Regions from separate parts of the Arthrobacter sp. TJ-236 genome, predicted to be linked through region 4. Evidence: riboswitches for the same ligand, from Rfam matches in the RefSeq annotation. Region 4 holds a riboswitch; each other region holds the start of a gene.
The links. A riboswitch is a leader RNA that binds a small molecule or an ion and turns the genes downstream of it on or off. The one in region 4 is predicted to bind cyclic di-AMP.

Region 1 (5,762 bases), on a different contig from region 4:
CTCATCGCTGACCTGTTCCCCGCTACCGGTTGCCAGTCGGGACGACGGGAGAAGAGCTTCGAAAGTGACACTGCAAGAGTAAGCCGGACACGGGGCAGCCGCTAATCACGCGGCTCCGCAGGGCTGCAGGTGTCGTTCCGCCCCTCGGCATGCACGGGCTCACGGGACGGCAGTCTGTTAAACGCGAAAGGACCGGCGGGTGGCCGGTCCTTTCGTGAAGCGTCGGTGCGGAAGCGTCAGCCGCCCACGCGGATGTAGACACCGCCGGAGCCGAGCTCGGCCGGTGCGATCACCGTCGTGTTGCCGTTGAAGCCGCCGTGGACCGCCTGGCCACCGCCGATGTACACCGCGATGTGAGCCATGCCCATGCCGCCGTCGGCGTAGTAGATGAGGTCACCCGGGATGGCTTCGCCCGCGCTGACCGTGCGGCCGAGGGAGAGGTAGCCGGCGGGCCAGCCGTGGAAGTTGATGCCGGCGGCGGCCAGCGCGTTGCTCGCCAGTCGCGTGCAGTCCTGCATGACGCCGAGCTGGCCCTGGGCCGCGGCGGCGATGGTGGCCGCGACTCCCGAGGAAACGGCCGGCGGGGCAACTGCGGGAGCAGCGGGAGCTGCGACGCGCGCCGCGACCGGAGCGGCGACGGGCGCTGCGACCACGGGAGCAGGAGCCACGACAGCCGGAGCGACGACCGGTGCAACCGCTGCGGGCTGGACGACCGGAGCGGGCGCCGGGGCGGCAACCGGAGCCTCGACCACGGGAGCGGGTGCCGGAGGAGGGACGACCACGGGAGCGGCCTGGACCTTGACAGGCGTCCGGTTGAAGGCGACGGTCGTGGTGTTCGCCGCGACGACCGCGGTCCGCTCGACGGTGACGGTCAGCTTGGTGGTAGCGACCTCACGCTGCGGCTGGAGGTCCGCCGCGTTGGCGGCGACGCCGCTGGTGAGGACGAGACCGGAGGCTGCGGCGATGACCGCAGCCTGCCGTCCCATGCCGCCGGCGTTGCTGGTGACGGCCCTCGCGAGGTCCGAGAAACTCTGCGTGTCCCCGCGGTGGCGGGCGATCGTGGCGCGTGTCATGAAGGTCTCCGGGTATGAGGGGTTTAGCGGACGCGGACGAAGCTGGCGCCGGGGAGGTCGGACAGGCTGTGCAGACCGGTGTTCATACCGTTCAGACCGCCGCTGATGACCTGGCCGTTACCGACGTAGATGGCGACGTGGCCGCCGGTGATGACCAGATCGCCGGGAGCGGGCGAACCCACCACATCGCCGTACTGGAAGAACTGACCCGGTGCGAGGTCGCCGACCGACTTGCCGACCGAGCGCAGCGCCTTCTCGACCATGGCCGTGCAGTCCTGCGCCACGCCGATCTGCGCGTAGGCACTGCCGACGAGCCCGTCGGCCACACCGGAGGCGGCGGCGACGGGGGCGGCCGGCGCGGGAGCGGGCTGCGCCACGGCGACGGGAGCCGGGGCGGCGACGACGGCGACGGGTGCCGGAGCCTGCACGGCGACCGGTGCCGGAGCCTGCACGGCGACGGGCGCCGGCGCCTGCACGACCACGGGTGCCGGAGTCGGCGCGGCAACGGGCGCCTCGACGACGACGGGAGCCGGCTCCGGCGCCTTCTCCGGCGCCTTCTCGACGGCGACCGGGACGAGCTCGAACGCGACCTCGGCCGTGGCCGGGACGGTGACCTCGGCGGTGACGACGCGGGAGACGGTGAGGGTGGAGGCCTGGGCCTCACGCTCGGCGGAAGCCGCTCCGTGAGCCGGCAGACCGGCGGTGAGGACGAGACCCGACGCTGCGACGATGACGGCTGCCTGGCGGCCGACTGATCCTGCGTTGGACGAGACGGCGGCGGACAGTGCGGTCAGCGGGCTGACGGTTTGGGGCGCGCGGTGGCGGCCCAGCGTGGTGCTGGTGGACACGTTGGATTACCTCTCCCAACGCCTGCGAGGTGAGCTGTCGGATTCGGATGGGAGTCACCCGGCCGCTGCGAGCAGCGACTTAACCCCAAGGACCTCTCGAAAGAAGTCCACAAATTGGTTCCCCCGCCTCTGCCATGCGAATGGTGCGAACGGACCTCGAGCAATGGCAGAGCTAGGCGATTTGCAGGAGGGTGCCGGATCTAGAGCGAATTTGGCACGGGATGAAGGCTACCCGAGAACCAGCGGTATGTCACGTTCTGGTCACGGTCCTCAGGCTGCTTGCCTTTCCGGCCACCGTGCGGCGCTCCCGGGAAGGGTCAGGCGTCGACCGACACGAAGACGTGCGAGGCCACTTCGGGAGGCAGTTCGAGGGCGCCCTCGACCCCGGGGACGCGGACCGACACGTAGCCGCCCACCGATTCCAGGCTCAGGCTCGCGCCGGGTCGCAGGCCGCCCTCGTCGAGCTGGGTGAGGAGCTCCGGGTCCACCTGGATGGGCTCGGCGAGCCGGACGAGGGTCACGGCGCTCTCGGGTGAGTACGTGCCCATGGCGGCCAGGAGCGTCACGACGCCGTCGGTGAACTGCTCGGTCTGGACGCCACCGAGCGCCTCGAGGCCGGGGATGGGATTACCGTACGGGGACTGCGAGGGCTTGCCCAGCAGTTCGTAGAGCCTGCGCTCCACGCGCTCGCTCATGACGTGCTCCCACCGGCAGGCCTCGTCGTGCACGTACGCCCAGTCGAGGCCGATCACGTCGCTGAGCAGGCGCTCGGCCAGACGGTGCTTGCGCATGACCTCCGTGGCCCGGCGGCGTCCCACCTCCGTGAGTTCGAGATGCCGGTCCCCCGAGACCACCACGAGCCCGTCGCGCTCCATGCGTCCGATCGTCTGCGAGACGGTGGGCCCGGAGTGCCGCAGCCTCTCGGCGATCCGTGCCCGGAGCGCCACGATGTTCTCCTCCTCGAGCTCGAGGATGGTCCGCAGGTACATCTCGGTGGTGTCGATGAGGTCCGTCATGCGGTTCAGCTCCTTGGTGCGGTGCGGGTTCGCGGCTGGAGGGCCGCGCGCGGCCGGCGGTCAGGTCCGCCTCAGCCTGCGCCTCGCCACGCTTCCCAAGGTTAACCCATGGCGACGGGCAGGGCCGGTGCGCGCGCGCCTGCGGCGCCGTCCCGCGCGGGTACCGCGCCGCCGTCGCGGGCTCGTCACGGACAGGGGCCGCGTGCCCGGGCTGGGGCAGAATGAGGGGCACACGCCGCCGCCGACCACCTGGAGCATCCTTGACCGACCTGCCGCGCATCCCCGACCACCTCCTGCCCGCCGACGGCCGCTTCGGCGCGGGCCCGTCCAAGGTGCGCGGCGCGCAGCTGGACGCCCTCGTGCGCGCGGGCAGCACGCTCCTCGGCACCTCGCACCGCCAGGCGCCCGTCAGGAACCTCGTGGGTGACGTCCGCGAGGGCCTCATGACCTTCTTCGGCGCCCCCGAGGGCTACGAGGTGATCCTCGGCGTCGGCGGATCCACAGCCTTCTGGGACGCGGCGGCGTTCGGTCTCGTGGAGGCGAAGGCGCAGCACCTCTCCTTCGGTGAGTTCGGATCGAAGTTCGCGTCGGCCACGGACAAGGCCCCGTTCCTCGAGCCCTCGAGCATCATCACGTCCCCTCCGGGCGCTCGTCCGGATGCCGTCGCGGAGGCGGGCGTGGACACCTACGCCTGGCCGCAGAACGAGACCTCGACCGGCGTCGCGGCGCCCGTACGGCGCGTGGACGGGACGGACGACGGCGCCCTGACGGTCATCGACGCCACCTCCGCGGCCGGCGGGCTGCACGTGGACGTCGCCGAGACGGACGTCTACTACTTCGCCCCGCAGAAGAACTTCGCCTCCGACGGTGGGCTGTGGCTGGGGCTCTTCTCCCCCGCGGCGCTCGACCGCGTGGCGCGTATCAGGGCGGGCGGGCGGTGGATCCCCGATTTCCTCGACCTGCAGACGGCGGTGGAGAACTCCCGCCTGAACCAGACCTACAACACGCCCTCGCTCTCCACCCTCGTGACCCTCGACGCCCAGGTGCAGTGGCTGAACGCCGAGGGCGGACTGCCGTTCGCCACGTCGCGCACCGCGGACTCCGCGGGGCGCCTGTACGCCTGGGCCGAGGCCTCATCGGTCGCGTCCCCCTACGTCACGCGGCCGGAGTACCGTTCGAACGTGATCGTCACGGTGGACTTCGAGGAGACCGTGGACGCCGCACGGGTGGCCGCGATCCTCCGCGCCAACGGAGTGGTGGACGTCGAGCCGTACCGCAAGCTCGGCCGCAACCAGCTGCGCATCGCCACCTTCGTGTCGATCGAGCCGGACGACGTCTCGGCGCTGATCGCGTGCATCGACCACACGGTGGAGCACCTGCTCGGGTAGGCCGTGGCCGCCTACTCGGCGGCTCTCTCCTCGACGCCCGCCTCGTGCTCGATCCGGAGGCGGCGCGGGGCGGTGCGGTCGTACCGGAGCCGCACCTCGTGGTACCGCCAGGCCCAGAAGATCCCGATCGCCGCAGCCAGGAGACCGGACGCCGCGGCGACCCCGAGGCTCCACCGGGGACCGAAGGCGTCGGACACCCACCCCACCACGGGCGCCCCGAGGGGCGTCCCGCCGAGGAAGATCGCGAAGTAGAGCGCCATCACGCGCCCGCGCATCGCGGGCTCGGTGGTGGTCTGCACGTAGGCGTTGGCGCTCGTCATCAGGGTCAGGGCGAAGAGGCCGACCGGCACGAGCGCGAGCCCGAACAGCCAGAGGTTCGGTGCCACGGCGGCCAGCACGCAGGCCAGGCCGAAGGCCGCCGACGCCCCGAAGATGAAACGGAGGCGCGGCCGCTCCCGCCGCGCGGACAGCAGGGCGCCGGCCACCGAGCCGACCGCCATGACCGAGGAGAGCACGCCGAAGACGCCTGCGTCCTGGCCGAACTCGGTCCGGGCCATCGCCGCGATGAACACCGCGAAGTTCAGCCCGAACGTCCCCACGATGAAGATGGCCAGCATCACCACCATGAGGTCCGGACGTCCGCGCACGTAGCGGAAGCCTGCGCGGATGCGGCCCTTGCCCGCCGGTTGCCGCGGTTGCCGGTTGAGCTCGGACCTGCGCATCACCAAGAGGACGTAGACCATGGCGCCGAACGTGAGCGCGTTGATCATGAAGACCCAGCCCGGGCCGACGCCCGCGGTGAGCAGCCCCGCCGCGGCCGGTCCCACCAGGCGCGCGCCGTTGAAGGACGCACTGTTGAGGGCCATCGCGTTCGGTAGGTAGTCGTCGCGCACCAGGTCGGAGACGAAGGCCTGACGCGCCGGTGCGTCGAACGCCGAGACGATCCCGAGTGCGAGGGCGAAGGCGTACACGTGCCACAGGAGGGCCACATCCATGATCACCATCACGCCGAGGCCCACGCCGAGCAGGGCCATCGCGACCTGCGTCGTGATGAGGAGAGCGCGGCGGTCCACCGTGTCGGCGATGAGTCCGGCCCATGGGGCGACCACGAGCTGCGGCCCGAGCTGTAGGGCCATGACGATGCCGAGGGCCGAGGCGTTCTGCTCCGTGAGGATGTCGTAGACGAGCCAGTCCTGGGCCGTCCGCTGCATCCAGGTGCCGATGTTGGAGATCAGCGCACCGATGAACCACAGCTTGTAGTTGTGGATACCGAGGGAACGGAACGTACTCACCATGCCCTGCTCCCTCCTCGGCTCCGCGGACCGGTCACCCGGCGTCGGGCCGCCCGGTGTCGTCGTGCAGCGGATCGAGGCCGGACGGGTCACGGTCGAGCGGAGTGCTGTCGGACGGATTGTCGTGGATCGTGTCCACATCCCC
Region 2 (5,762 bases), on a different contig from region 4:
CGGCTCGCTTTCTTGAGTACGCGAGCACAGATCGAGATTCTGCTCGCGAAGTCATAGCAGCGTGGTTGCTCAGCCACGATGCGATCACCAGCGGTGATCTCGTCGAGATCACCCGCGTCTCGAGACCGACTGCCACCCAGATCCTCAGCGAATTACATGGGAGCTACCTCTCGAGGGAAGGATCCGGACGTTCAGTGCGGTACCGGCCAGCAGCCTCCTCCTGACGCCCGACCAATCACCCCTTCTCTACAAGCGCAGCACCGAAGGAACCACTGAAGATGACCAGCAATCCCGCAGAACTCCGCCGCCTCGTCGACAAGCTCTGGAGCTACTGCGACGTACTGCGCGACTCCGGTGTAGCTGCGATCGACTACGTGGAGCAGTTGAGCTTCATCCTGTTCCTCAAGATGTGCGACGAGCGCCAGAACAACTCTCTGGTGCCCGAGCCGGTGTTCCCGCCGCACCTCGACATCTCGTGGGACCGCCTGGCGTCGCTGAGCGGCGATGCGCTTGAGACCGAGTACCAGCGCATCCTTCGTGAACTGGGCAAACTGCCCACGAATCTCGGGGTGGTGTTCCGTAAGGCCCAGAACCGCATCCAGGAGCCTGCGCTCCTCCGGAAGCTCATCAAGGACCTGATCGGCTCGGAGGCGTGGTCGGTGGGCGGTGACGTCAACGGGGACGCCTACGAGGCCCTCCTGCAGCGGTCGGCGTCCGACGTGAAGTCCGGAGCTGGCCAGTATTTCACGCCACGAGCGCTTATCCACGCCATGGTTGAGGTCATGGCCCCGACGCCGGCGGACACCATCACCGATCCTGCCTGCGGAACCGGTGGCTTCCTGCTGAGCGCCATCGAACATATCGAGAAGCATCACGGCCGGCACATGACGCCCGAGCAGCGCCGGGACCTGAGCGAGGGGCGCACCGTCCGAGGCGCGGAGTTGGTCGACTCGACCGCCCGGCTCGCCACCATGAATCTGTTCCTCCACGGCGTGGGGCGCATCACCGGTGATCCCGTCATCGATGTTCAGGACGCATTGGCGACCACTCCTGGCCAGCACTACTCCCTTGTGCTGGCAAACCCGCCATTCGGCAAGAAGTCCTCCATCACCGTGGTGGGAGAAACGGGCAAGGCCGAGCGTGAGGACGTCTCCTACTCGAGGCAGGACTTCTGGGTCACGACCACCAACAAGCAACTGAACTTCCTCCAGCACATCGCAAGCCTGCTCAAGCGCGACGGACGAGCCGCCGTCGTCGTGCCGGACAACGTCCTCTTCGAGGGCGGCGTCGGCGAGACGATCAGGGCTCGCCTCCTCAAGGAGTTCGATGTGCACACGCTGCTGAGGCTCCCCACCGGAATCTTCTACGCCGGAGGCGTCAAAGCGAACGTGCTGTTCTTCGATCGGAAACGCGCGCGCCCGGAGAAGGCGTGGACGGAGAAGCTCTGGGTGTATGACTTCCGCGTGGGTCAGCACTTCACCATGAAGCAGAACCCGCTGCGGGACGAGCACCTAGCGGACTTCGTGGAGGCGTACAAGCCGAGTGACCGTTCAGGGCGTCAGGAGTCGGAGCGATTCAAAGCCTTCACGTACGAGGAGCTCGTCGCTCGTGACAAGCTCAATCTCGACATCACCTGGCTCAAGGATCCAGCCCTGGAGAACGCGGACGACGGTGTTCCGCCCGAGATCATCGCCGCGGAGATCGTGGAGGACCTGCAGGCTGCCCTGCTCGAGTTCCAAGCTGTCGCGGACGCATTGGCGGAGCGTGCCGCGACAACGGCTCGGCGGCGCGCAACAGACATTCACGAGAACGTCCTTGCGCCCTCCAGCGAAGCGTAGGTCAGACGGGATGGACGGATGGCGGAGGGCAGCGCGGGTTCAGGAGCGGCGCTTCTGGAGCACCCTCGTGATCGTCGGCGCGCTCCTCAGCCTCACGCTGGTCAGTAGCCTCCTCCTGACCGCGCGAGTCTCCGGCGGCAGCATGTCGGCGGGCTTCTACGTGCAGCAGGGTGTGCTGCTCGCGGTCAGTGCGATGGGCACGGCCCTTGCCGTCCGCCGCTGGCGTCGCGTCCGCCGATGAGGGCTTGTGCGGGCCCCGGGCACCTCCTGGCGGAGGCCTGTCAAGAAGGCCGGCGCCAGATGGTACGTCCCGTTACGCAAATGTGACAAACCGACGAGGGTCCGGCTAGGGTCACACCAGCGTCTCCGTCCACGTGAGACGCTTCCGGACGGATTGCCGAGCCCTGCCGCCGACCGGAATACGTCCGCACACACGAAAGGCAGGGACGGGGGAACCATCAGTTCCACCGGGCGCCCAGGTTTCCCTGCAGGCGTCCTCGGGGTTAAGTCGCACACCACCGCCGTATCCAGCGGTGTCCGCGGCCGGGTGACTCCCATCCGAACCCGACAGCTCACCCCGCAGGCATGGGAGAGGTACAGAACCATGTCACGAATCACTTCACCGGCACGCCACAGGGCCGACGTCGAGGGCAACCTCGCACTGCAGGCACTCGGCCGCATCGCCGGCGCGCACGCAACGACCGTCGGCCGCCCGGTCGCCGTCATCGCGGTCACCTCCGGCCTCGCGTTCGGCGCGATGGGAACGGCCAACGCCGGCACCTACACCGACGCCGCGACGAACTACACCTCGGTGGCCTCCACCGTGGCGGCCACTGCTGTCGCCGGCTCCACGCACACCGTCGCCGCCGGTGACACCCTGGGTGCCATCTCCGCACGCTACGGAGCGGACCTCACCTCGGTCCTGACCGCGAACGGCCTCTCGCTCGCATCGGTCATCTTCCCCGGTCAGTCGATCACGATCCCCACCGCCGGATCGGCCGTCACCGCGCCGGCCCAGACGGTGTCCGCTCCGGTTGCCGCTGCACCTGCGGCTCCTGCCTACCAGCAGGCCGCCGCTGTTGCACCGGCCGTGTCCACGGCGCCCGGGTCGGGTGTCTACCTGGCCTCGGCAGCGATCACCCCGGTACCCGTGCACGCCTCGTCGGTCGCTGCAGCGCCCTCGGGCAATGCGGCAGCGGCCATCCTCGGATCGGCTCAGGCGCAGCTTCGCGCCGGCGCCGTCCAGGACTGCACCGTGCTGGCCGAGAAGGCACTGCGTGCCGCCGGGATCTCCGTGGGCGACCTCGGCCCGGCTCAGTTCTTCCAGTTCGGGGCCCGGGTGTCCGCCCCGGCTCCCGGGGACCTCGTGATCACCGGCGGTCACGTGGCGGTCTACGCCGGTGGCGGTCAGGTCATCAGCAGCGGCATGAACGGCATCAACGCCACCATGCAGCACCCCCTCTCGGACCTCCCGGGAGCATCCTTCGTGCGGGTCGGCGCCTAAGCGTCCGAACGAACCGTTCGATCCTTGAACGGGAAGCGGCAGGTGCTTGGACGGGGCGCCTGCCGCTTCCTTCGTTGAGAGATCCGGATGAAGGGCTCGACGACGACCACCGCGCGGTTGAGGCACTGAGCCTGCGCTGGGGGAGTCGTCCGGGATGCCGCGCAGGACCAGGTGATGAGCATCCGCCATGTCGGTTCGACCGCCGTACCGCGGCTCCTGGCGAAGCCGGTCCTCGACGTCGACCTCACCGCCGTCGACTTGTTCCGCGAGACGCTGTTTCTCGCACCCCTCCACGGCCTGGGCTTCAGATTGATTTTCCGGGTCGAGATCGCGGGGGACCCCCACCTCCACCTGACCCTGGGATCGCCGAACACGAATCTCCACGTCTGGGGTCCGTCGGCCGTCGAGCCTCGGAGGCATCTGCTCTTCCTCGACCGGCTCCGGTCCAGCGACGCGGATCGGGAGTACTACGCAGCCGCCAAGCGCGAGGCGATCCTCGACGGCGAGGGGTCCTACAACGACCTCAAGGCAGCTGCCGTGTACGACATCTACGAGAATGCCTTCCGCGCGGACCCCCTCCATCCTCACGATGCTCGTCCGCGCTCGGTCCGATCACCCGGATGAGGAGCGCCTCGCGGCGAGGACGTCCTGGATACCCGGCACGCACCCCTCGTTCTGCAGCGACGTGGTGTCGCCGAGCGCGGACCCCTCGTAGAGCTGCGTGAGCAGGCGCCGCATGATCTTGCCTGAACGCGTCTTCGGCACGTCCTGCACGACGACGACGGCGGCCGGGCGCGCGATCGGCCCGATCACCGCGGCCACGTGAGCCCGGAGGATCCCCACGACGTCGTCCTCAGGGGCTGCCCCCGCCGCCAGCACCACGAACGCGACCACCGCATGCCCGGTCAGAGGATCCGCGACGGGACACGCCCCCGCCTCGACCACGAGCGGATGGGCCACGAGCGCGGACTCGATCTCGATGGTGGAGAGGCGATGCCCCGAGATGTTGATGACGTCGTCCACGCGCCCGAGGATCCAGGTGTCGCCGTCGTCGTCGTACCGGGCGCCGTCACCGGCGAGGAACCAGCCCTGCGCCGCGAAGGTCCGCCAGTACGCGTCGAGGTAGCGCTGCGGATTCCCCCAGACCGTCCGTGCCATGGCAGGGCCGTGGCGGTCCACGACGATGAACCCCTGGACGCCGGGGCGAACCGCCTGCCCGTGCTCGTCCACGATCCGCGTGCCGACCCCGGGCAGGGGACGTGCCGCGCAACCCGCCTTGAACGCGGTGTCCGAGGGGCTGGGGGAGAGCACCGTGGCGCCGGTCTCGGACTGCCACCAGGTGTCGACGACGGGAACCTCGTCCCGCCCCAGGTTCCGGCGGAACCACCGCCACGCCTCCGGGTTGATCGCCTCGCCCACGGTGCCGAGCACGCGGATGCTCGAGAGGTCGTAGGTGTCGGGGACGCCGTCGGGGAACCACCCCATGAGCGAGCGGACCAGCGTGGGCGCGGTGTAGTAGCTCGTGACGCCGTAGCGCTCGATGATCTCGAGGTGGCGGCCCGGGTGCGGAGTGTTCGGCGTACCCTCGAAGATGACCTGCGTGGCGCCGTTGGCGAGCGGGCCGTAGAGCTCGTAGGTGTGCGCGGTGACCCACGCGAGGTCCGCGGTGCACCAGTGCACGTCGGCGTCGCGCCGCGACGGGTCCGGGTGGCCGAACAGGTGCTCGAAGCTCGACGCGGCCTGCGTGAGGTACCCGCCCGTGGTGTGGACGAGCCCCTTCGGCTTCCCGGTGGTCCCCGAGGTGTACATGATGAACAGCGGTGTCTCGGCGTCGAACGCCTCCGGCTCGTGGTGCGCGGACGCGGTGTCCACGACGTCGTGCCACCACGCGTCGCGGCCTTCGGTCCAGGCGACGTCGGACCCGGTGCGGCGCACCACCAGCACGTGCTCCACGCTCTCCACGCCCGCGACGGCGGTGTCGGCGTTGTGCTTCACCGGCACCGCGGTGCCTCGCCGGTACTGGCCGTCGGTGGTGACGAGCAGCTTGGCCCCGGTGTCCTCGACGCGGAAGCGGAGCGCCTCGGCGGAGAAGCCACCGAACACGAGCGAGTGGACGGCGCCGATCCGCGCGCAGGCGAGCGTGATCACCACCGTCTCCACGAGGACCGGCAGGTAGATCACCACGCGGTCGCCCCGTCCGATGCCGAGCGCCACCAGCGCGTTCGCGGCGCGGGACACCTCGTCCTGCAGGTCCGCGTAGGTCACGGAGCGGCGGTCATCGGGCTCACCCTCGAAGTGGAGCGCCACGCGATCACCACGGCCCGCGGCGACATGCCGGTCCACGCAGTTGACCGCGGCGTTCAGTGTGCCGCCGGCGAACCACTCGATGACGGGCACGCTGAGCGTCCCGTCCTCCTGCG
Region 3 (5,762 bases), 980 kb from region 4:
ACTCCCTCAGGCGCCAGTAGTCCACCAGCGTTGCCCCGTGCCCGTCCGCGATCTCCCGCACCCACTCGTTGTAGATGGCCGTGCGGCCGCGCGTGGTGCCGAACACCGCGGACCCGGACGCGTCGAAGCCCGTGAAGAGGACCACCTCCGCACCGCCCGCGCGCAGCCGGCCGATGCCGGCGTCGTACTCACTCATGAGGCCGTCGATGTCGATACGCGGCCGCAGGATGTCATTCGCGCCCGCGTAGATGGTCACGAGCGAGGGTTGCAGCGCGAGCGCCGCGTCGATCTGCTCGTCGAGGATGCCGCGCATCGTGCGGCCGCGGATGGCCAGGTTGGCGTAGGTCCAGGACGGGTCGGCCAGGATCAGCTGCTCGGCGACGCGGTCGGCCCAGCCACGGACGCCGTTGGGTGACTCCGGATCCCAGTCGCCCACCCCCTCCGTGAAGGAGTCTCCGAGGGCCACGTAGCGCGAGGTGTTCATCACGTCCAAAGATTACCCTCGCCCTCCTCATGGCGCGGGATAAGCTTCGTCGGAGCCGCTCGTGACGGGCCACGGCCTCCGCCGGAGCCCGTCACCGACCGTCGCAGCTCAACTCCAGCCCGTCACCGCCCGAAGGACGCCATGCCCGTCGATGCATCACCCCACGCCGCTCCGGACCCGGACACCGCCGAACCCGCCGGGTCGGGCAGCACGCGCCGCGCCGCGCTGATCATCAACCCGATCAAGGCCACCGGCTCCGACGTGCAGGACGCCGTAACGCGGATCTCCGCGGAGGACGGCTGGGAGGCACCCCTGATCATCGAGACGACGGCGGATGATCCCGGACACGGTCAGGCGCGCGAGGCACTCGAGGCCGGCGTGGATCTGGTCATCGCAGCCGGTGGCGACGGCACCGTCCGGTGCGTGGCCGAGGAACTCGCCGGGACGAACACCATGATGGCGCTCGTGCCGCTGGGCACCGGCAATCTCCTTGCCCGGAACCTCGACATCGCCGTCGATGATCCCGGAGCCGCCGTCGAGGCCGCCTTCCGCGGCACGGAGCGACGGATCGACGTGGTGCACGTGACCGTGGACCGCGCCCAGGACGCGTCGGTGTTCCTCGTGATGGCCGGCGTCGGGTTCGACGCCGCGATCATGTCCGACACCCGGGACGACCTGAAGGACAAGGTGGGCTGGCTCGCCTACGTGGACGCCGGGCTGCGGAACCTCCCCGGGAAGCCCACGCGGAGCAGCATCTCGATCGACGGCGGCAAGCCGTTCGAGCGGCGCCTGCGCAGCGTGATGGGCGGGAACTGCGGCAAGATCATGGGCGGCCTCGAGATCTTCCCGGGCGCGAGGATCGACGACGGACTGATGGACATCATGACCGTGGCCCCGAAGGGCAAGCTGGGCTGGCTCGCGGTGGTCGGCAAGCTGGTGTCCCGCGGGAAGGGCAAGGACCCCTCGCTCGAGTACTTCCAGTGCCGTACCGCGGAGGTGACCCTCCGCGAGCCGCTGGAGGTGCAGCTCGACGGCGACCCGCTGGGCAAGGCGACGCACATGGCGTTCGAGGTCAAGCCAGACGCCCTACGCCTGCGGATGCCCCTCGGGTACAAGGACCCCGCGGTGGTCAGCGACCCGCTACCCTGACGGGTGAGAACCGGGGCCCCGCCCCGGCCCCGATTCCCGTCAGGAGACGAATGCCCTCGCTCGGCGAACTGATCGCTCCGCGTCGGCTCGGTGGCAGCTTCCGGTGGCTGCTCGCCTCCACCTGGACCAGCAACGTCGGTGACGGCATCGCGCTCTCGGCGGCTCCCCTGCTGATCGCCTCGGTGACGTCGTCGCCGTTCCTCGTCGCCGCCGGCGCCATGATGCAGATCCTCCCGTGGCTCCTGTTCGGGCTCGTGGCGGGATCCGTCGCGGATCACCATGACCGCCGTCGTCTCGTCATGCTCGCCAACGGGGTGCGGGCCGTGATCGTCACGGGCCTCGTGGCGGTGCTCGTGACCGGCCAGGTGAGTATCTGGGTGGTGCTGGTCTCGGCGTTCCTCTACGGCACCGCGGAGGTGTTCGCGGACACGGCAGGCAGCACGCTGCTTCCCATGACGGTCCCGTCGGCAGACCTCGGACCCGGCAATGCCCGCATGCAGGCCGGGTATCTGGTGGCCAACCAGCTCGTCGGGCCACCGCTCGGCGCCTTCCTCTTCGCGATCGGCTCGTTCTGGCCGTTCACGGTGCAGGTCCTCTGCGTGAGCCTCGCGGTCGTCCTCGTGGCCCGGATGGCGCGGACACCCCGTCCGCAGCAGGAACCTTCGGCCCTCGTCGAGGGCGCCCGCCCCCGTCCCATCCGCGAGGGCCTCGCCTGGCTCCGCGGCAACGCGCCCGTGCGGACCCTGATCCTCATCATCCTGATCTTCAATGTCACGTGGGCTGCTCCGTGGAGCGTCCTCGTGCTCTATGCCACCGACTACCTGGGCCTCACCGCCGTCGGCTACGGCCTGCTCGCCACCTCGGCCGCCCTCGGCGGGCTCGTGGGCGTCAGCTCCTTCGGCTGGCTCGAGCGCCGGGTGCGCCTGGCCACGCTCATGCGCGTGTGCCTCAGCCTCGAGGTGGTGATGCACCTGGCCTTCGCCCTCACGACGTCGGCCGCCGTCGCGTACGTGATCATGTTCGGCTTCGGCGTCTACGCCTTCATCTGGACCACCATCTCGACGACCGTGCGGCAGCGTCTTGTCCCGATGCCGCTCCAGGGGCGGATCGGCTCGGTGAACCTGGTCGGCGTGTTCGGCGGGCTCGTGATCGGGCAGCTGCTCGGCGGGCTCATCGCCCAGGTGTGGGGGCTCACCGGGCCGTGGTGGTTCGCCTTCGCCGGCTCGGCGATCACGCTGGCCCTGATGTGGCGCGCCATCTCGAACATCTCGGCCGCCGCTCCCGCGCTCGAGGGCTAGAGCCAGGGCTGCGGGTCCACCTTCTCGTCGCCGACCATGACCTCGAAGTGCAGGTGGCACCCGGTGGAGTTGCCCGTGCTGCCGACCGCACCGAGCGCACCACCGCGGCTCACGGCCGCTCCCTGCGCGACGTCGATGACGCTGAGGTGGTTGTAAGTGGTCTGCATGCCGTCACCGTGGTCCACGACGATCCGCTGCCCGCCGCCGTAGGCGTGCCATCCCGCCTCGACCACCGTGCCGTCGTCGGCCGCGGTGACGGGGGTGCCGCACGCGCTGGCGTAGTCGAGCCCGGTGTGGAGTTCCGTGCCGTAACCGCCCATGGGATTGACCCGGTGCCCGAAGGTGGAGGCGACGGTCCCCTCGGCGACGGGCACGGCGAAGGCCTCCCGCTCCTGGACCACGGGCGAGACCGACGCCGAGAGGGCACGCGCACTCGCGATGCTCGGGGCGATGCCGTCGGTCGCCGGGCCCGCACTCTCCAGGCGGAAGGCCACCTCCGCCCCGGAGGGCGCGGTCACTGCCGGGGCGGCCGCACCGGCGGTGACGACGGCGTCCGGCTGCGCGGCGGTCGGTGCTGCCGCGGTGGTTGACGGCGCGACCGTACCCATGAGCAGCCCGGCCGAGGCGAGCACCATGCCGGCCGTCGCGGACTGGTCGCGGAGACGTGCCAGACCGGAGCGGTTCCGAGTCCCGTTCCGGCGTGCCCGCGCGCCGTGCGGACGGCTGTGGGAGCGGCGCTCCCGGCGGCTCGGCGTCGGTTCGTCCGGCATCTCCGCGCCGGCAGGGGACGTTGTGAACAGGGCGTGGGGTTGCTCGGCGTGAACGGCCTCGAGCGGAACAGCTGGGGCAGGGTGGGTGGTCGCGGCGTCGGATCGGCCCCGCAGTTCCCGACGCGTGGGGAATTGCTGTGCGGGAACCTCCACCGCGGGAGCGCCTGCGGTGGCAGTGTCCGGCTCGGGGGTACCGACGACGGCGGCGCGGCGACCTGACGCCGGACGAACGGCACGGGCGGCACCGGCGGCGGGTGCGGCGAGCGGGAGAGGCGCGACGGGCGCCACCGGGGCCACCGGGGTTGCGGACACATCCGCTGGCGCGACGCCGATCGGGTGGAGCGCATCGTCGATCGAGCGTCGCTCCGGGACCTCTCCACGCGCCTCGCCGATCGCAGTGGCCCTCAGGGAGCGGCGGCTGGGCAGCGTGTGGCAGTCGGACCCGAGCAGGACGGGGTGCTGCTGGTGCACGCGAGCGACGGGCGCACGACGGCGCCCGGACGTAACCGTCTGGGTCAACTGCTTACCTCTCTGGGGACGCCGGCGGAGTCAGCTGTCGGGTTCGAGCAAGAGTCGACTCGGCCCCCTGCCAGGCTCCGGTGCGGACCTGCCGGATACGGCAGCGCACCACGAGCACTGTGGGAGGGCTTCACCCCGAGGCGGCCTGCGCCGCCGTGATCGTGGGTCCTCCGCCCCTGTCACGAGTTGGTCAGGCGGTCCGCTGACAGGGTTGGGCGTACGGACCTGGATCACGTCTTCGGGCTTTGCTGCTCACACTGTAGGGGAGGAAACCCGTAGTTACAATTCCGTTATACACGCTGTGAACAATCAGTGGGATACTGCGGAATCCTGCGGAAAGCCGTTGGAAAAATTGAGGTGCGCACCACCCTCAGGTCAGTTCCGCCCGGCCCTTCCGCCAATACCCCATGAAGGCCACCTGCTTGCGGTCCACGCCGACATCGCGCACCAGGTAGCGGCGGAGACCGCGCACCACAGCCGCTTCTCCCGCGATCCACGCGTAGAACGGCTGGGTGCCCGGCGGGCGGTCGGGGTTGATGGTCGACTGGACGATCGCCGTCTCGAGCAGCTGCGGGGTCTCCCACAGGATGGTGCGGTCCACGTCCACGTCCTCCGGCTCGCTGCCGCCCCGTGCATCCCCGGATCCGGCGAGGGAGACCCAGCCCGGCACCCGGACGGCGTCGCGTACGGCGGCCTCGAGCGGTTCACCGTGCGGCTTGCCGTCGCGCGGGAGCCAGGTGACGGTCACGGACGACGGCGTGTGCAGCTCCTGCACGTCCGCAGCGGTGGGCACCTCCAGGAACGCGTGCCCGCCGACGTCCGCGGGCAGCGACTCGAGGATCGCACCGATCGCGGGCACCGCGGTCTCGTCGCCGGCGAGGAGCACGTGCTGGGCGAGGCCGGGGCTCCACTCGATGCCCCCGTAGGCGCCGGCCGTCAGGCACTGCGCTGCTGCGGCGTTGGGCCCGATCACGCACACGCGGTCACCAGGGCGGCTCGCCGCGGCCCACTCGGCAGCGGGGCCGCCGCGGCCCTCGGCGTCGAGGTGCATCACGAAGTCGACGTCGATCTCCGGGACCGCGCCGTCGCAGCGCGAGGCCCGCACCGTGTAGGTGCGCATGGATCCGCGCTCCTCGGCCTCCATGGCGAGCCAGGACTGGTACCAGCTCGCGCTGTCACCGCTCGCCATCACGCCCGCGATGTCCGGGCACGGGCGTCCGGCCGAGGGGATGATGATCTTGATCCGGAGGTCGAGGCTGTCCCCGGCCACTCCGAAACCCTTCAGGCACGCCCCGCCGAAGGTGATCCGGCGGAAGTTCGGGCTGAGGTCGCGCACGCGGGTGACGGCGACGTCGAACGCCAGCACCATCGGTTCGGTGTCCGCGGCAGTACGCCGTGCGGTTCGCTCGGTCACGTCGGTCATGATGCTGCCTCCACAGGGGTGGGAACGGAGTCGTGCGGGTTGGGTCGGTAGCCGGCCTGCGGTGGCGCAGGTGCTCCGTGGCTCTCGTGTTTCTCGTTGCTCTCGTGGTCCCGGGCACC
Region 4 (5,762 bases):
TCGGTCACCTCGACGCGGAGGGCCGCCTCTGGGTCGAGGGCCGTCTCGGGCACGTCATCACCGCACCGGGGGGTGTCGTGACCCCGGTGGGTCTCGAGCTGGCCCTGGAACTGCTCGACGGCGTGCTGCTCGCGGCCGTCGTCGGTGTGGGTCCGGTCGGCACCCAGGCGGTCGTCGCCGTCGTCGAGCCGGACGCCACCCCGAAGCGCCCCGCACTGGCTGAACCGAGCCTGGCCGAGGCTGCCCGTGCTGCAGCGCGTACCCGCGGAATCGAGCTGGCCGCCGTGCTCACGGTGCCCGCGCTTCCCGTGGATGTCCGGCACAACGCGAAGATCGACCGCACCCGGGTGGCCGCCTGGAGCGCCACGTTCCTCGCGGGCCGGCGGGCCGGCACGCCGTGACCGTCCTCGTCACGGGTGCGAGCGGGATGCTCGGCCGATCCGTCGCCGAGCATCTCGTCTCGGCCGGCGAGGACGTCCGGTGCTTCCAGCGCAGGCCCTCGAACGTGGTCGGGGCCACGGACGTCCTGGGTTCCGTCGACGACGCCGGCGCGGTGGAGGACGCCGCACGCGGATGCAGCGCGATCATCCACCTCGCGGCCAAGGTCTCCTTCACGGGTGCACTCGAGGACTTCCGGCGCATCAACGTCGATGGCACGCGGTACGTCCTCGACGCCGCGGTCCGGCATGGTGTCGCCGACGTCGTCCACGTCTCCTCCCCCTCCGTTGCGCACCTCGGGGCCTCACTGGTGGGCGCACCCGCCGGACCCGCCGATCCCGACCGGGCGCGGGGCACCTACGCACGGACGAAGGCCGCAGCCGAAGTCCTGGCGCTCGGTCGGTCCGGGACCGGCCTCCGCGTGGCGGCGGTCCGGCCGCACGTCGTCTGGGGCCCCGGCGACACCCAGCTCGTGGAGCGGGTGATCGAGCGCGCCCGGCGTGGGCGGCTCCCGCTGCTCGGCCACGGCACATCCCTGATCGACACCACGTATGTGGACAACGCGGCGTCGGCGATCGTCGCGTGCCTCGCCAGGATGGACGCCGCCGCCGGCCGGGCCGTCGTCGTCACCAACGGCGAACCCCGCCCCATCGCCGAACTCCTCGCAGGTATCTGCAGGGCGGGGGGCGTGGAACCTCCACGCTGGTCGATCCCCGGCAGTGTGGCCCGCGGGGCCGGGGCCGTGATCGAACGTGCGTGGATGCGCCTGGGACGCGAGGACGAGCCACCGATGACCCGATTCCTCGCCGAACAGCTCTCCACCGCCCACTGGTTCGACCAGCGGCGGACGCGACAGGTGCTCGACTGGAGCCCGTCCGTCAGTATCGACGAGGGCTTCCGGAGGCTCGCCGCCCACTACGGCGGCGTCTGAGGACCACGGCTGCACGGACGTGCCCGCCAGTCATCGGACGGCGGGTCGTCCGGCACAACGGCCGCGCTGCAGAACAGCCATGACGCGTAGCGGCTGGGAATGACGAAGGACGGGATGCTCTGCATCCCGTCCTTCGTCCGCTGTACCCGGCGCTGCCGGCGGATGGCCTAGCGCGTGTAGTACCCATCGACGGCCATCGCCGTGACGGGGTGGACCTGCGTGCCCTGCGAGGGGTTCAGCGCGCTGATCATCTGCCCGTTGCCCAGGTAGATCCCCACATGGCTGCCGCCGTTCTGGCTGACGAGGTCTCCCGGCTGCGGGGTGGTCGTCGGCTGCAGCGCGTCGAACTGCGCGTGGGTCACACGGGGCAGCTGTACGCCGTGCTGGGCGTACACCCACTGCACGAAGCCGGAGCAGTCCCAGGCGCCGAAGGACGTGCCCCCGTAGACGTAACCGGAACCCTCGCCGCTCATCGCCGTTCCGACGATGCCGGACATCGGAGTGATGGAGGATGCCGACTGCGTGGTGAGGCCGGTCGTGTTGCCCGCGCCCTGCGTCGACGTGGACGCCGAGAAGACAGCAGGAGCGGCTGCGGGAGCCGCGACCGCCGACTGCTGCGCAACCGGTGCGCCGCCCAGGGCGATCGTCTGCCCCGGGTAGATCACGGAGCCGTGTCCGAGACCGTTGGCCGCGAAGAGCGTGTCCAGGCTGACGCCGTGGGCCGCTGCGATGCCGCCGAGCGTGTCGCCGGACCGGACCGTGTAGGTCCCTGCCGCGGGAGCCGCGACGGTGGTGACCGGTGCGGTGGTGGCGGCGACGGTGCCGACGGTCACCTCGCCCGCGGCACTGGCCGGGAGCGCTGCTCCCAAGAGGATGCCGGAGGCGGCGACGACGACGACGGCGGGCTTACCTGCGGCCGAGGCGCTTGCGCCGACGGCGCGTGAGGCGGTGACGAGAGGGTTGGTGCGCGACGGAACGGCCCGGTGGCGCGCGATATGACGGTTATGTGACATGTTGTTGCCTTTCCCGATGCCTACGAAGTTAGCTGTCGGGTTCGGATGGGACATCCGGACACGTCATGTCATCGACCGCCGCCCCAGTGCCGGTCAATGCGTGTCTTTACCCCTAGGACTTGTGAGAAAGCCCGCTTTCGGTTCCCCCGCCCCTGTCGAATGTGGTGTTCGAACGGTCCGTCCTCATCGACAGGGTTAGGCAAAGAGAGGAAGGGCGACCCCCCGAGGTGGGCGGGCGCTGGAACAACGGTACGCGGCGATCACGTTCCTGTCACGTTCGGATCACGCCTGCCTCGCAGTCTGGCCTCGGCGGCGCTGATGACTATAATCTCGCCGACCGCGGACGCGGCTGGCAGACGGGGCAGAAGAAGGACGAACGGTTCATGAAGGACTCTCGTCGCATCAGGGTGACACGGCCTGCCGCGGCACACCGGCGGCAGGGCTCACCCTCGCGCCCGTAGGCCTCCAGTTCGCGGGCGAAGTAGCCGGAGGTACCGTTAACGTTGACGTAGAGCGAGTCGAAACTCGTGCCGCCGGCTTCCAGCGCACGCTCCATGACCCCACGCACGGCGTCGACGACCCGATCGGTGTCGGGGCGGCGCATGGTGTCGGTCGGCCGGGCGTAGTGCAGCCGGGCCGCCCAGAGGGCCTCGTCCGCGTAGATGTTCCCGATGCCGGAGATGAGGCCCTGATCGAGGAGCGCACGCTTCAGCCCCGTCCTGCGGGCACGCAACCGCTGGTGGAAGGTCGCGGTGGAGAAGATCGGGTCCAGCGGATCGCGGGCGATGTGCGCGGCCTGCCTCGGGATCAGCGTCAGCTGCTCGGCGCCGAGGCCGCCTGCACCGCCGTCGCCCGTGGGGTCGAGATCGGCGAGGAACATGCCGCCGAAGATCCGCTGGTCGACGAACCGGAGGTCCGTGGGCAGACGCTCGCCGTCCGGTCCGGTCGCCGGGGACAGTCCGAGCCGGACCTTGAGGTGCTTCTCCCGTGCCGCCCCGGGCTCCTCGATGAGCAGCTGGCCGCTCATGCCGAGATGGGCCATGAGCGCGACGGTCGGCGCCTGCTCGCTGCCGGCCGCCTCCTCGAGGGGCATCCACAGGAACTTGCCGCGGCGCACCACGTCCCGCACCGTGACACCCTCGAGGTTCTGTCGGAAGTCCTCGGCGCCCAGGAGGTGCCTGCGCAGGGAGCGGGGGTCCACGACCTCCACGTCCTGGATCGTCCGGCCCGTCACCCATCGCGCGAGCCCGCGCCGGACGACCTCGACCTCCGGGAGTTCAGGCACTCAGGAACCGTTGTCGTGCGTGCGGGACATCTCGGCCCCGGGCAGTGACGGGGGTGCGTGGGAATCCGAGGGGTGCGAGGCTTCCGGGGCGCCCGACGGCAGGACGGGCTGCGGCGCGTCGGGGTCGGTCGCGCCGTCCGACAGCAGCACCCAGGTCTCCGCGGCGGCGGCCTGTTCCGCCTCCTTCTTGGACGGCCCTGTACCGGAGCCGTACTCGACGCCGCCGATCACCAGACGCGCGGTGAAGGTGCGCGCGTGATCGGGGCCCACGCCTGCGACCCGGTAGTCGATGAGCCCCAGGCGTCGGCTTGCAGCCGCCTCCTGGATGCGTGTCTTCCAATCGGTGCCGCCACCCAGGACGGCGGAGTCGGCGAGGAGGGGGGCGATCAGCCGCATGACCATGGCGCGGGCCGTCTCGATGCCGTGCGTGAGGTACGCGGCGCCGATCACGGCCTCCATGGTGTCCGCGAGGATGGAGGCCTTGTCACGGCCGTTCGTCAGTTTCTCGCCCTGCCCGAGCAGCACGTGGCTGCCGAGGTCCAGGCTGCGGGCCACTCCGGCGAGGGCCTTCGTGCTCACGACCGCCGAGCGGCGCTTGGCGAGCTCACCCTCGGACAGGTCGGGGTTGTCCCGGTAGAGGGCATCGGTGACCGACAGCCCGAGAACGGAGTCGCCGAGGAATTCGAGGCGTTCGTTCGTGGGGATGCCACCGCGCTCGTAGGCGTAGGACCTGTGTGTCAGGGCAAGACGAAGCGTCTCGGAGTCGATGTCGACCCCGAGACGCTTCGTGAGTTCTGCGGTGTTCTTCATGAAAGCTTCAGCCGACCCCGCCGGACCTTCGCCAGGCAGGGACCGGATCCGACATCAGACGTCGGCGACCTTCCGGCCCTTGTACTCGAGGAACAGCGGCGTGCCGGCCGAGTCGGTGACGACCTTGGCCTGGTGGGCGAGGCTGTAGGTGACGCGACCGTTCTCGAGGGTCTTGACCAGCTTGGGGGCGGTTGCCTTCCACTGGGACCGGCGTGCGCGGGTATTCGCGCGGGACATTTTCCGCTTCGGGACAGCCACGGCTAACTCTTTTCTCTCTCGTCTGACTCTGACTTGGGTGCCGCGTCATGCTCGGCGGCGGTGCCCGTCAACCCGGCAAGGGCTGACCAGCGGGGGTCCAGAACTTCGTGGTGGTGATCGGGATCGTCGTTCAGGCGTGCTCCGCATTCGGAGCACAATCCCAGGCAATCCTCCCGGCACACCGGCTGGAAGGGCAGCGAGGTGACCACTGCATCCCGCAGAACGGGCTCCAGGTCGATCGTCTCGTTCTCCACCCTGTGCACTTCTTCGTCCTCCTCCGACAGCGATTCCGCGTCGTCGTAGAAGAACAGCTCCTGGATGTCGACCTCGCGGTCGAACCGCAGGGGCTCCAGGCACCGGCCGCATTCACCGGTCACTTCCATGCCGGCCGTCCCGGACACGAGGATTCCCTCGTGGACCGATTCGAGCCGCAGGTCGAGTTCGAGTGGCGAACCCTCCTGCACTCCGACGAGGGCGACACCGAAATCCTTCGGCGCCGGTACGTTCTCCTCGAGTACCCGCATACTCCCCGGACTACGTCCGAGGTCCCTGACACTGAACGTCAGGGGCGCGCTGAGATCGCTGGTGATGGTGACTCCTGTAGAACATGTGACCGACGTGCCATCTTAGCCCGAAGCGGGTTCCTCCCCCAAAACGGGCCGGCCCCCACCGGCCGCGAGCGCCCGCAGCACGGGCTCCGGCACCAACTGATCGATGTCCCCGCCGAGGGCGAAGACCTCCTTCAGCAGCGAGGAGGAGACGTGCCCCGAGGCCGCCGCCGTCGGCAGGAACACGGTGTCCACACCGGTGAGGTGACGGTTCATGGTGGCCATGGGCAGCTCGTACTCGAGGTCGGGCCCGGACCGGAGGCCCTTGACCAGTGCGCTCGCGCCGTGCTGCCTGCAGAACTCGGCGAGGAGGCCACCGCCCATCGGGAGGACGCTTGCGTTGCCGAGATGGGCGAGGCTCTCCCGGCAGAGCCCCAGGCGCGTGTCGAGGTCGAACCGGTAGGTCTTCGCCGGATTCG

Region 1: linked by a shared signal. The riboswitch ahead of AC4D16_RS08925 (NlpC/P60 family protein) and the one ahead of AC4D16_RS03150 (C40 family peptidase) in region 4 are both predicted to bind cyclic di-AMP.
Region 2: linked by a shared signal. The riboswitch ahead of AC4D16_RS14310 (LysM peptidoglycan-binding domain-containing protein) and the one ahead of AC4D16_RS03150 (C40 family peptidase) in region 4 are both predicted to bind cyclic di-AMP.
Region 3: linked by a shared signal. The riboswitch ahead of AC4D16_RS07860 (M23 family metallopeptidase) and the one ahead of AC4D16_RS03150 (C40 family peptidase) in region 4 are both predicted to bind cyclic di-AMP.

Annotation. Positions count from the first base shown of each region.
Region 1 is NZ_JBZCNI010000002.1:39,582-45,343, reverse strand. It holds gene AC4D16_RS08930 (NlpC/P60 family protein) at 237-1,073, opposite strand; gene AC4D16_RS08925 (NlpC/P60 family protein) at 1,097-1,921, opposite strand; cyclic di-AMP (ydaO/yuaA leader) riboswitch at 1,927-2,079, opposite strand; gene AC4D16_RS08920 (iron-dependent transcriptional repressor DtxR) at 2,239-2,937, opposite strand; gene serC (phosphoserine transaminase) at 3,159-4,325, shown strand; gene AC4D16_RS08910 (MFS transporter) at 4,337-5,620, opposite strand; gene AC4D16_RS08905 (DUF3027 domain-containing protein) at 5,652-5,762, opposite strand, start outside.
Region 2 is NZ_JBZCNI010000003.1:442,828-448,589, forward strand. It holds gene AC4D16_RS14295 (DUF5635 domain-containing protein) at 1-224, shown strand, start outside; gene AC4D16_RS14300 (class I SAM-dependent DNA methyltransferase) at 279-1,838, shown strand; gene AC4D16_RS14305 (hypothetical protein) at 1,849-2,079, shown strand; cyclic di-AMP (ydaO/yuaA leader) riboswitch at 2,252-2,437, shown strand; gene AC4D16_RS14310 (LysM peptidoglycan-binding domain-containing protein) at 2,443-3,342, shown strand; gene AC4D16_RS14315 (GrpB family protein) at 3,514-3,966, shown strand; gene acs (acetate--CoA ligase) at 3,955-5,762, opposite strand, start outside.
Region 3 is NZ_JBZCNI010000001.1:1,657,338-1,663,099, forward strand. It holds gene AC4D16_RS07845 (SGNH/GDSL hydrolase family protein) at 1-484, opposite strand, end outside; gene AC4D16_RS07850 (diacylglycerol/lipid kinase family protein) at 626-1,633, shown strand; gene AC4D16_RS07855 (MFS transporter) at 1,684-2,931, shown strand; gene AC4D16_RS07860 (M23 family metallopeptidase) at 2,928-4,220, opposite strand; cyclic di-AMP (ydaO/yuaA leader) riboswitch at 4,224-4,427, opposite strand; gene AC4D16_RS07865 (siderophore-interacting protein) at 4,591-5,643, opposite strand; gene AC4D16_RS07870 (ABC transporter ATP-binding protein) at 5,640-5,762, opposite strand, start outside.
Region 4 is NZ_JBZCNI010000001.1:673,016-678,777, forward strand. It holds gene AC4D16_RS03140 (alpha/beta fold hydrolase) at 1-401, shown strand, start outside; gene AC4D16_RS03145 (NAD-dependent epimerase/dehydratase family protein) at 398-1,369, shown strand; gene AC4D16_RS03150 (C40 family peptidase) at 1,537-2,382, opposite strand; cyclic di-AMP (ydaO/yuaA leader) riboswitch at 2,385-2,559, opposite strand; gene mutM (bifunctional DNA-formamidopyrimidine glycosylase/DNA-(apurinic or apyrimidinic site) lyase) at 2,705-3,667, opposite strand; gene rnc (ribonuclease III) at 3,668-4,477, opposite strand; gene rpmF (50S ribosomal protein L32) at 4,532-4,735, opposite strand; gene AC4D16_RS03170 (YceD family protein) at 4,738-5,259, opposite strand; gene coaD (pantetheine-phosphate adenylyltransferase) at 5,362-5,762, opposite strand, start outside.